3 regions of the Virgibacillus salexigens genome follow, and region 1 is predicted to be linked to each of the others. Evidence: predicted binding sites of a transcription regulator. Region 1 holds the regulator's gene; each other region holds the start of a gene.
What was found. Region 1 encodes LexA, which represses DNA repair genes until DNA is damaged. Its sites were predicted from a motif close to CGAACATATGTTCG; they were not measured.
Positions count from the first base shown of each region.

Region 2: a site for LexA is predicted at 1,651-1,664, ahead of uvrB (excinuclease ABC subunit UvrB). Genes of this name have one in related genera too.
Region 3: a site for LexA is predicted at 1,531-1,544, ahead of BN990_RS12625 (DNA polymerase IV). Genes of this name have one in related genera too.

Region 1 is NZ_CCDP010000001.1:2,245,343-2,248,612, forward strand. Features, by position in the region: gene BN990_RS10640 (DUF896 domain-containing protein) at 1-116, opposite strand, end outside; gene BN990_RS10645 (YneB family resolvase-like protein) at 238-876, opposite strand; gene lexA (transcriptional repressor LexA) at 1,160-1,783, shown strand; gene BN990_RS10655 (hypothetical protein) at 2,231-2,530, shown strand; gene BN990_RS10660 (hypothetical protein) at 2,595-2,894, shown strand; gene BN990_RS10665 (hypothetical protein) at 3,065-3,270, shown strand, end outside.
Region 2 is NZ_CCDP010000001.1:1,409,868-1,413,137, forward strand. Features, by position in the region: gene BN990_RS06295 (YkoP family protein) at 1-422, shown strand, start outside; gene BN990_RS06300 (MGDG synthase family glycosyltransferase) at 447-1,550, shown strand; gene uvrB (excinuclease ABC subunit UvrB) at 1,733-3,270, shown strand, end outside.
Region 3 is NZ_CCDP010000001.1:2,616,142-2,619,411, reverse strand. Features, by position in the region: gene BN990_RS12630 (alkaline phosphatase D family protein) at 1-64, shown strand, start outside; gene BN990_RS12625 (DNA polymerase IV) at 262-1,512, opposite strand; gene BN990_RS12620 (DoxX-like family protein) at 1,694-2,623, shown strand; gene BN990_RS12615 (DUF4166 domain-containing protein) at 2,610-3,224, shown strand; gene BN990_RS12610 (YndJ family protein) at 3,211-3,270, shown strand, end outside.

The DNA.
Region 1 (3,270 bases):
TTTAAGTACTCTTGGCGTAATGTTTGTTGTTCCTTCTTCTCCTTATCGGTTAGCCCATCAGCTTTTGCCTTTTTTGCTAACGCATTAATACGTTCGATTTTTTCTTTAGAAAGCATATATATAACCTCCATTAGAGTTTATCAGTGACTTCCGAATTCTTAGTGTTGTTCAACATAAAAAGGCAAGAACACAAACGTTGCTCTTGCCTTTATATCTTACCTATACCCTATCATATATTCAAGTATTTTGAAACTCTTGGTACCTGCGATGAACCGTTGCCTTGGATACAGAATAACCTAAACCATTTAAAGTTGTGGCTATTTCTTTGAAGGTTAAGTTATTTTGTCTTAATCGTACTACCTCTTCTATTGGGAATGTTTTTCTTTCTCTTCCTGGGGCTTTATTTTGGTTAGCTAGATTTTTAGTTGGATCATAGCCATCTTGAATTGCTTTATTCATCCCTCTTTTTATTTTTGCATTATGTATTTTACGTTGGTATTCTTCTACAATCCCAACAATTTGTAATACCATTGAATCCGCCTCGGATAATTCCAGTTTTCCTTCATGATAAGAGGTATAGATAGGTATCTCTAATTTATGTAAATGATGGAAAAGCGCAATCTTGGTGTTTCCCCTTCCTAAACGAGTTTCATCTTGAATAAGTAAGCAATCTGCCTTCCCATCAGAAATTAATTCAAGTATCTCAAATATACCTTCACGATCTACTTTATATCCACTTTCTTGTTTCTGAATACAAGTTACCACTGTAAACTGATGGCTTGCAGCCAATTCTAATAACTCATCTTTTTGTCTTGCTAATGATGTTTCTTGTTCCTTTTTATCTGTACTTACTCTACAGTATATAATGGCGCGCAAAATACCAATCTCCTATCCAAATTCCTTAACTTGTAATAATAGAATAATATAAGAAACCTAAAGTTAGTGCAAAGGCTATGAGGTAAAATGCGTCTGTTTTTGTCAGTTTCTGAAACATTGCAAAAATCCCTCCTCATCATTTAGAACAGTTGTTCGTTTTCCTGTTTATAGTATTACACGAACATATGATCTTGTCAACCGATTTTTCGAACGAACGTTTGCATTTAGAATTACCCGATGGTAAACTAGTAATAATTAATTCTATGCGCGAGGTGATCAATGCATGACCAAACTATCAAAAAGACAACAAATGATACTTGATTATATTAAAGATGAAGTAACGAAAAAAGGATATCCGCCTTCTGTCCGTGAAATCGCTGAAGCTGTTGGTCTAGCATCTAGTTCAACTGTTCATGGACATTTATCAAGAATAGAAAGTAAGGGGTATATTCGCAGAGACCCTACGAAACCACGAGCAATTGAAGTGATTGATCTTTCAGACGATAGTCAAATTCCTAGAGAGGAAGCGAGGTATGCCCCAGTTATTGGTAAAGTTACGGCTGGATTACCGATAACAGCGGTAGAAAATATTGAAGAATTTATTCCGCTTCCAACTACTAGTGCCAATCCAGAAGATAATTTATTTGTATTGGTGATTGAAGGTGAAAGTATGATTGAAGCGGGAATTTTAGATGGGGATATGGTTATTGTTAAGCAGCAAAACACAGCACAAAATAGTGATATTGTTGTTGCGATGACAGATGAAGATGAAGCAACTGTGAAACGATTCTTTAAAGAAAAAGACCACATACGTCTCCAACCTGAAAATGCAATGATGGAACCATTAATTTATGATAATGTTACCATCCTAGGGAAGGTAATTGGATTATATCGTACTATTCATTAAAAACTGCCGCTTGGCAGTTTTTTTGCTACAACAGTAATCAAGTGGTAAACAAAAACCGCATCTTCAAATAAGGAAGACCAAGTATAGGAGAGCTGTTTATGAAAGACAAACTATTGCTTGTCGGTCCATGTCCGACCTACAAGCTATTATCATTGAAGGTATTAATTAAGACAACTGCCTTTTTCCTAACAGCTGTTTTACATATTTCCCTTATATGAATGCCTATTACGGGCTGGTCATCTTCGCTAGTTTCTCCTCTATTACCCATAAATGAGCCAAATACTTCCTAGACAGTTACCTTATTTTCAATTACCAAAACCTTGTATTCTATGGATTTACGTCATCTTTTCTAGTAAAACAAACTTTTGACATAAGACACAAGCCATTTCAGCTTCTCGTTGCTTGAATATAATAGCATTATCTCAATGAAAAGGAGGAAAAGATGATATGTGGAGAAAGCATAACTGTGGAAGAAACAACCGCGTTTTTGACAACTCTAATGACGATGTAGAAGGTGTAACTGATGCTAATGGTGATAGCTTCGACGGAGAATTCTTCTTTAACGAAAACGATAACGACAATGATAACGACAACGATTTAAAGAACAAAAATCGTAATTTTAACTTTGCAAAAGTCTCTAATAGCGGTAATTCCTATGTGAAATGTGGTTCAGATTCTGATGAAGAATCCGAAGCTGGTGATTCAGATAGAAAGAAGAAGAAGAAAAAGAAGAAATGTGACTATTAAGCATTAAGAAAGTGGGATATGTCTCATATCCCACTACCTTTATTTAGAAAGTGAGGGAAACTCATTGCCAAGAGCAAACAATTTATTTCCAATCCGGCCGAATGAAAATGGTCACTCCGATAATCAAATTTCAAACAAATCTACCGTAAGACACAGCGGTAATTCCGATGTAGATGTAAATGTAATTGTAGATACAACACCGATGGCTTATGCTATGCTTTGCTCAATGTTAGCTTCAAAGCAGATATCCGATCGTGAGTTTGATGATGCTGTGAAGAAGCTAGACGATTTAATTTCTAAAAGAAAAAAACCATCTGTCAAAGAAGTTAATGATATCATCCGACCAAATCAAACAAATCGATGAAATTAAGAAGGCTCCCTTCTTAATTTCTACATATATCTACACTTTTAAATTTTTGTAAAAAATAGGTTATATAGCTATTTTATATGCAGCCACTTTGCTATAATTACTTGGTATTTACATCGTAAGAGAGTGATTAAATGATGGAAAGATATTTAAAAAATGCTATACATATGAAATGTTCTTTAATTGAGATCAGCTTACTTATTGAACTAAACAAGAATTATCCCAAATTTATTGCAATAGATGATGTACAAAGCAATGAGGATCGACATCATATTGCCTATTATTTAAAATGTTTAAAAGAAAAAGGATTCGTGGAAGAAAGAATAGGTGAATTATATAAAATAAAAAAAGAAGAAAATTGGTATCTTTGGAA
Region 2 (3,270 bases), 840 kb from region 1:
ATAAAGGAGCGAGAATTGTACTATCAGATGGTACCATCATCGAAAAAAATGATGTGTTAGTAAAAATCCATCTTCATAATGTAAAATTGATTAAGGAATTGAGCACCATTCCAAACGAAATGAAACGAGCTGTTTTCATTTATCATAGCATAAAACAAGCGATGCCAAATTTAGCCATGTTTTTACAAAGCCATCCAAGCAGCAGACAAATAAAAGGAATCATTGGGATAACAAGTTTATGTCGGGGAGCAGAAAGACTTGGATTTGAAAAATCAGCTCTATGCAATCGTTATTATCGGATGTATAAAAAAGCAACCTTATTACCAATAAACCTATTAGCTTCCAACAAAGGTATAGAACCTGTTTATCTATTTATGTCAAAAAATAAATTATTGAACAAATACGGGACAAATACGAAGTAATTTGTCTATTGGGTGGAGTTTATTATGAATCGATTATCAGATACAGAAGCGTTATTTCTTCCCTTTTTGCAAATTCCAAGTGGACATCATCATGTAGCTGATACGCTCATGACAGAATATAACCAGGTTTATCCTCAAAAAAGATCGATTAAATTGGATTTATTAGCCTATAGCTATGGAAATCTAGAGGCAGTTGTTTCCTCCATTTATACAAATTGGATAAAGTACTTTCCTGATTCTTATGATCGATTATATCAACAACTAGCATTTAAAAAGGCAACAAAGCGTACCCGTCATTTTCATTACGAACTCTTATTTCGACCATTCTTAGATAAACTAATAAAGGATACAAATCCTGAAATTTTATTTTTTACCCATGCTTTACCCTCTAATATGGCTAGTGTATTAAAACAAAAGAAAAAGTTGTCAGCCATTACGGTGAATGTGTACACTGATTTTTTTATTAATCGATTATGGGGGATTAATGGAATTGATTTTCATTTTGTTCCCTCCGTATCCGTAAGGGATTTCTTGATTCGTTTAGGAGTTAGAGAAGATGCTATTTTTGTAACTGGTATACCAGTTCATCCCGTCTTCCGTCAAAGCAGAGTACAGACAGCATTTCGTCAATCCCTCCTTGTTACAGGAGGCAGCCTTGGAACGGGGAGAATGAATGAGTTATTATCTTCTGGTAATTTGCCTACACAATGGCATCTATATATTTTGTGTGGGCAGAATCGCCAATTATATCAACATTTATTACAAAAGCAACTACCGATGATCACTCCTATTCCATATATCGAATCAAAGCAAGAAATGAATGAGCTTTATCAAAAGGTAGACGCTGTCATCACGAAACCCGGCGGGGTAACAATTAGCGAATGTTTAATAAAAAAGAAGCCGATCTTTATTTACAATGCATTACCTGGCCAAGAAAAAATAAATGTGCAGGAATTATCTCAATTAGGTTTAATACATCAATTAGGTGAAGAAGCACTTGAAACACAAATAAATCGTTATTTTATGGAAGGTAATGATAGCTATTTTATGAATCAATTAAAAAGGTACGATGAAGAACGAATAAACCAAACAATTGGAGAACTAATACAACGAATCATGAACAGTTAAAATCATTGGCAATCCTATGCTAATGATTTTTTATTAGAATAGAATGGTTCCTGATTTCGTGTTAAGGGAATGCTAGAAGAAGAAGGAAAAGCAAAATAATCGAATATCTGTTCGTTTTTGTGTTAAAATGTATGGAAAGTGTGATATTATAGTTGTAGTTATTAGGATCGGAGGAGTTTCTAGTGGAAAATAAGTTTGAACTGGTGGCAAGTTATGAACCACGTGGCGATCAGCCAAATGCAATTAAAGAGATAGTCGAGAAAGTAAAGGCTGGTCAGCGTCATCAAACATTATTGGGAGCAACAGGCACTGGAAAAACATTTACAATGTCTAATGTTGTTAAAGAAATAAATCGACCAACTTTAGTGATTGCCCACAATAAAACATTAGCTGGGCAACTATATAGTGAATTTAAAGAATTCTTTCCTAATAATGCTGTCGAATACTTTGTCAGCTATTATGATTATTATCAGCCAGAGGCTTATGTCCCTTCTACAGACACATTTATAGAAAAAGACGCAAGTATTAATGATGAGATAGATAAATTACGACACTCCGCAACCTCAGCGCTTTTTGAACGGAATGATGTATTAATTGTTGCGAGTGTATCTTGTATATACGGGTTAGGTTCTCCAGAAGAATATAAGAGTCAGGTTCTATCCATACGTACAGGCATGGAAAAAGATAGAGATCAACTTTTGCGTGAACTTGTTGATATTCAATATGCGCGAAATGACATTAACTTCCAACGTGGTACGTTTCGGGTACGTGGCGATTCTGTTGAAGTAATCCCTGCCTCAAAGGAAGAGCATTGTATTCGTATCGAATTCTTTGGAGATGAAATTGACAGAATTCGTGAAGTCGATGCCTTGACTGGGGAAATTATTGGCGATCGGGAACATATTGCAATCTTCCCTGCTTCTCACTTCGTTACAAGAGAAGAAAAGATGAAAGTAGCCATTAAAAATATCGAGCAGGAATTAGAGGAACGGTTAAAGGAATTACGAGAACAAGATAAATTATTGGAAGCGCAGCGGTTGGAACAACGTACACATTATGATCTGGAAATGATGAATGAAATGGGTTTTTGTTCAGGGATTGAGAATTATTCACGCCATTTGACGCTTCGTGAAAGCGGAGCAACACCTTATACCTTACTTGATTTCTTCCCTGAAGATTATTTAGTGGTTGTTGATGAATCACATGTTACCTTACCGCAAATTCGTGGAATGTATAATGGTGACCAAGCAAGAAAACAAGTTTTAGTAGATCACGGATTTAGACTCCCTTCTGCATTGGACAATCGGCCATTGAAATTTGAAGAATTTGAGAAAGCTACCAATCAGCTTGTCTATGTATCTGCTACGCCTGGTCCATATGAAGAAGAGCATTCACCAGAGATGACAGAACAAATTATCAGACCAACTGGATTATTAGATCCAGTTGTAGATGTGCGTCCAATAGAAGGACAAATTGATGATTTAATCGGAGAAATTAATAACCGTACCAAACGAAATGAACGTGTTCTTGTGACGACGTTAACGAAAAAAATGTCAGAGGACCTTACGGATTATTTGAAAGAGATCGGCATTAAAGTTGCTTATCTACATTCTGAAATAAAAACATTAGAGCGAATAGAAGTAATTCGAGATCTAAGGGTTGGTAAATACGATGTTCTTGTTGGGATTAATTTACTTAGGGAAGGCCTGGATATTCCGGA
Region 3 (3,270 bases), 370 kb from region 1:
TGGACAGCCTGGACTACAGGAAGTCAACAAATTAGTATCTGCTAAGTCGAACACGAACGGTTAATGAATAGGCTGAATTATTTCATTTAAGGTCGAGGTAAGGGTATTTGAATAAGCAAATTAGTAAATCAAATAGGGAGGCTCCAACTGGAACAGCGGGGTCGTGATGATCCACTCGGCTAAGCGATTTTTACTTAGCCGAGTTAGCTGTGGTCCTTTAGATGATTCGTTTTCTTACTATTCCATCCTGATTTGAATGATTTAAGCATAGTGTCCACCGATTTTTTTACTTCTTTCTAATGTAATGCCAGCATCCGTATAACTCACAGCCCGAAGAATGGAAGTAGTACCATGTTTGGCTCGAATCGAATCCATTGTATAACCAATATCAGTCTTTTTAGCTCTATCCTCGAATAGATCAAGCTGTGTATCTTGCTTTTCGTATAAATGATCTAATGTAACATAAGCACGTCGAATACTGCTTATCCCATCATAAAAGTTTAAAAATAAATCCATACAAACATGGTAAACATCCATAGTCACATTTGTCGGAAGTGGAATAGACCGTGAACGGGAGAACCCACCTCCTGTGGCTTTTGAATAACCAATTCCTAAGTGAATCGTTCTTCCGGCCATGTTAGCAGTTCGAGCTCTCCGGCATACTTCTTCACATAAATCAAGGATACAAACTTCTGTTTCTTGTTTGGAGTAATCACGCAGTAAGGAAATGCCATGGCCAAAACCTTTCTGTTCTGTTTTTACGAAATTCCCAAGTACAGGGCTTAAATCAACGCCCCAAGCATGCCAATAAAGTTGTTCTCCCATAACGCCAAATCGTTTTTTTAAATGATCTAAATCGTAGCGAGCCAGTTGTCCAAGTGTTACAATTCCCATACGATTTAGGTTTTTCTTCATTCGATTTCCAATTCCCCATATTTCTTCTATTGGGAATGGCCATAATTTTTCTTCTACTTCTTCGTATTTGCATTCTGCAATACCTTGTTTTTTAGCATGGAGGTCCATTACAACCTTAGCTAGAAATTTATTATCGCCAATGCCAATAGAGCTCGTAATTCCAAAGCATTCTAGAATGTCTTGTTTTATACGATTGGCTACTTCCCAACGATTACCAAATAGCTTTTCCAAGCCATTCACGGTTACCCAGACTTCATCAACTGAATATGGATGAATAGCTTCTTTAGGTACATACTGATTAATTAATTTTGTTATTTCGGCAGACACATATAAGTAATCGGCCATATGTGCTGGCACAATATATATATCTGGATCATCTGGTAGTTCAAAGAAACGACTAACATTACTAATGCCATATTTCTTTTTTAAAGCTGGGGAAGCAGCCAGTACGATACTTCCGGATCGATTCGGATCTCCTACTACTGCAAGTAGTACCTGCATTGGATCCTTTCCTAATTTAACTGCTTCGACACTTGCATAGAACGAACGCATATCAATACATAGAACATCGTTACGTGGGTACGATGCATAATTCATAGTTATTCACCTTCAATAAGAACATTTGTTCTTATTATATGCAAATAGAACTAATTTATACAATGGAAATTTATACATGTATAGGTAATTACTATCAAATTCTGTATACCGTTTATTATGGGAACCACCATTTTGAGGGTGAAGAATATGTTATATTGAAATGGGGATAGGAGGTAAAGCTATGAAGCGTAAACCAATCTATGTAGAATTACCAATTCAGTCAGACATCAATACGCTATGGGAAATAACACAAAACCCTAACTTGCATGAACAGTGGGACCTTCGTTTTTCATCCATTACTTATTTACCAAGGGAAAGTGAGGAGCAGCCTCAAGAATTCTCCTACAAAACGAAAATTGGTTTTGGCTTCTGTATAGAAGGATGGGGGAAAAGTATAGGAAAAGTTCATACAAAGGATAGGACAAGTGTATCTTCCTTACAATTTGGTACAGACCAAAACCTATCAATTATAAAAGAAGGAGGGGGGTATTGGGAATACAAACCACAAGAAAATGCTACGTTATTTTTAACAAAATATAACTATAAAACAAGGTTTGGATGGTTAGGGAAATACTTTGATTTCCTAATTTTTCGCCCGTTAATAAGTTGGGCAACTGCCATAAGTTTCGATGTTTTAAAACGATGGGTGGAAACAGGAGATAGTCCCTCGTCACAATATTTCCGCCTTTTTAGTAGTTGGTTATTCATCTACTTTTTTAGTTTTGTTTGGATCTATCATGGGCTTACTTCCAAGTTAATACACCAACACCCAGCTGAATTATCAATGATGCAAATGACTTTCTCGATAAAAGCAAACGAAGCATCGGTACTAGTTATAGTCACTGGAATGGTAGAGGTAATAATTGGGTTGTTGTGGTTGGGCTACAAGAATAGAGGGTTATTATATAGAATACAGATTGTCATTTTCTTAATATTCGCCATTGTATCCAGCTTAACAGTACCAAGCCAACTTTTTCATCCGTTTAATCCGATAACGTTTAATATGGCATTGTTGGTGATTTCTATTGTGGGACTCACTATTTACAAGAATATTCCCACGGCAAAAAATTGTAAACGAAAGCAAGAAGGAGTTAAAAATGTCCATTTATAAAAAGATTTTAGGGAATGATTTTTATCATCTACACCCTATGTTACAAAAACGGTATGAGTTTAAAGATAGCTATCAATTCAAAGGAAAAGGAGTGATGAGATACATTACTAATAAGTCAAAGTGGTTATTTCCATTGTTCTTATTCAGTCAGAAATATAAGTTATTTTTTCCGGAAACAGGAAAAAGCGTTCCGTTTAAAATTATAAATACACAAACGATAGGGAATAACGGAATGGAGCAGGTGCATTGGGAAAGGGTATTTTATTTTAATGATAAGAAGCGATATTTTAATGCCTCCATGTATCTCGACTTGGAACAAAAGCTTATTCAGGACTATTTAGGTGAGCCTTCTAAATGTTATTCTGATTTATTATTATCAGTAACAAAGGATGGGGGATTACGAATTAATTCTAAAGAACAGCGTCTTATATTCCCGTTTTTAGAAATACCATTACCAAAAATCGTACAAGGATTGGCTACAGTTACGGAAAAATATTTGGAAACAAAAGCGGTATATTATATTCAGGTTAACGTGACGAATCCTTTAATCGGAACCATTTTTTCATACGAAGGGGAGTTCGTAGAAGATGACGTTTCTTAAAGTTGCGGGCGCGAATAGTATTTTATTTATAATAATTGCTTTAACA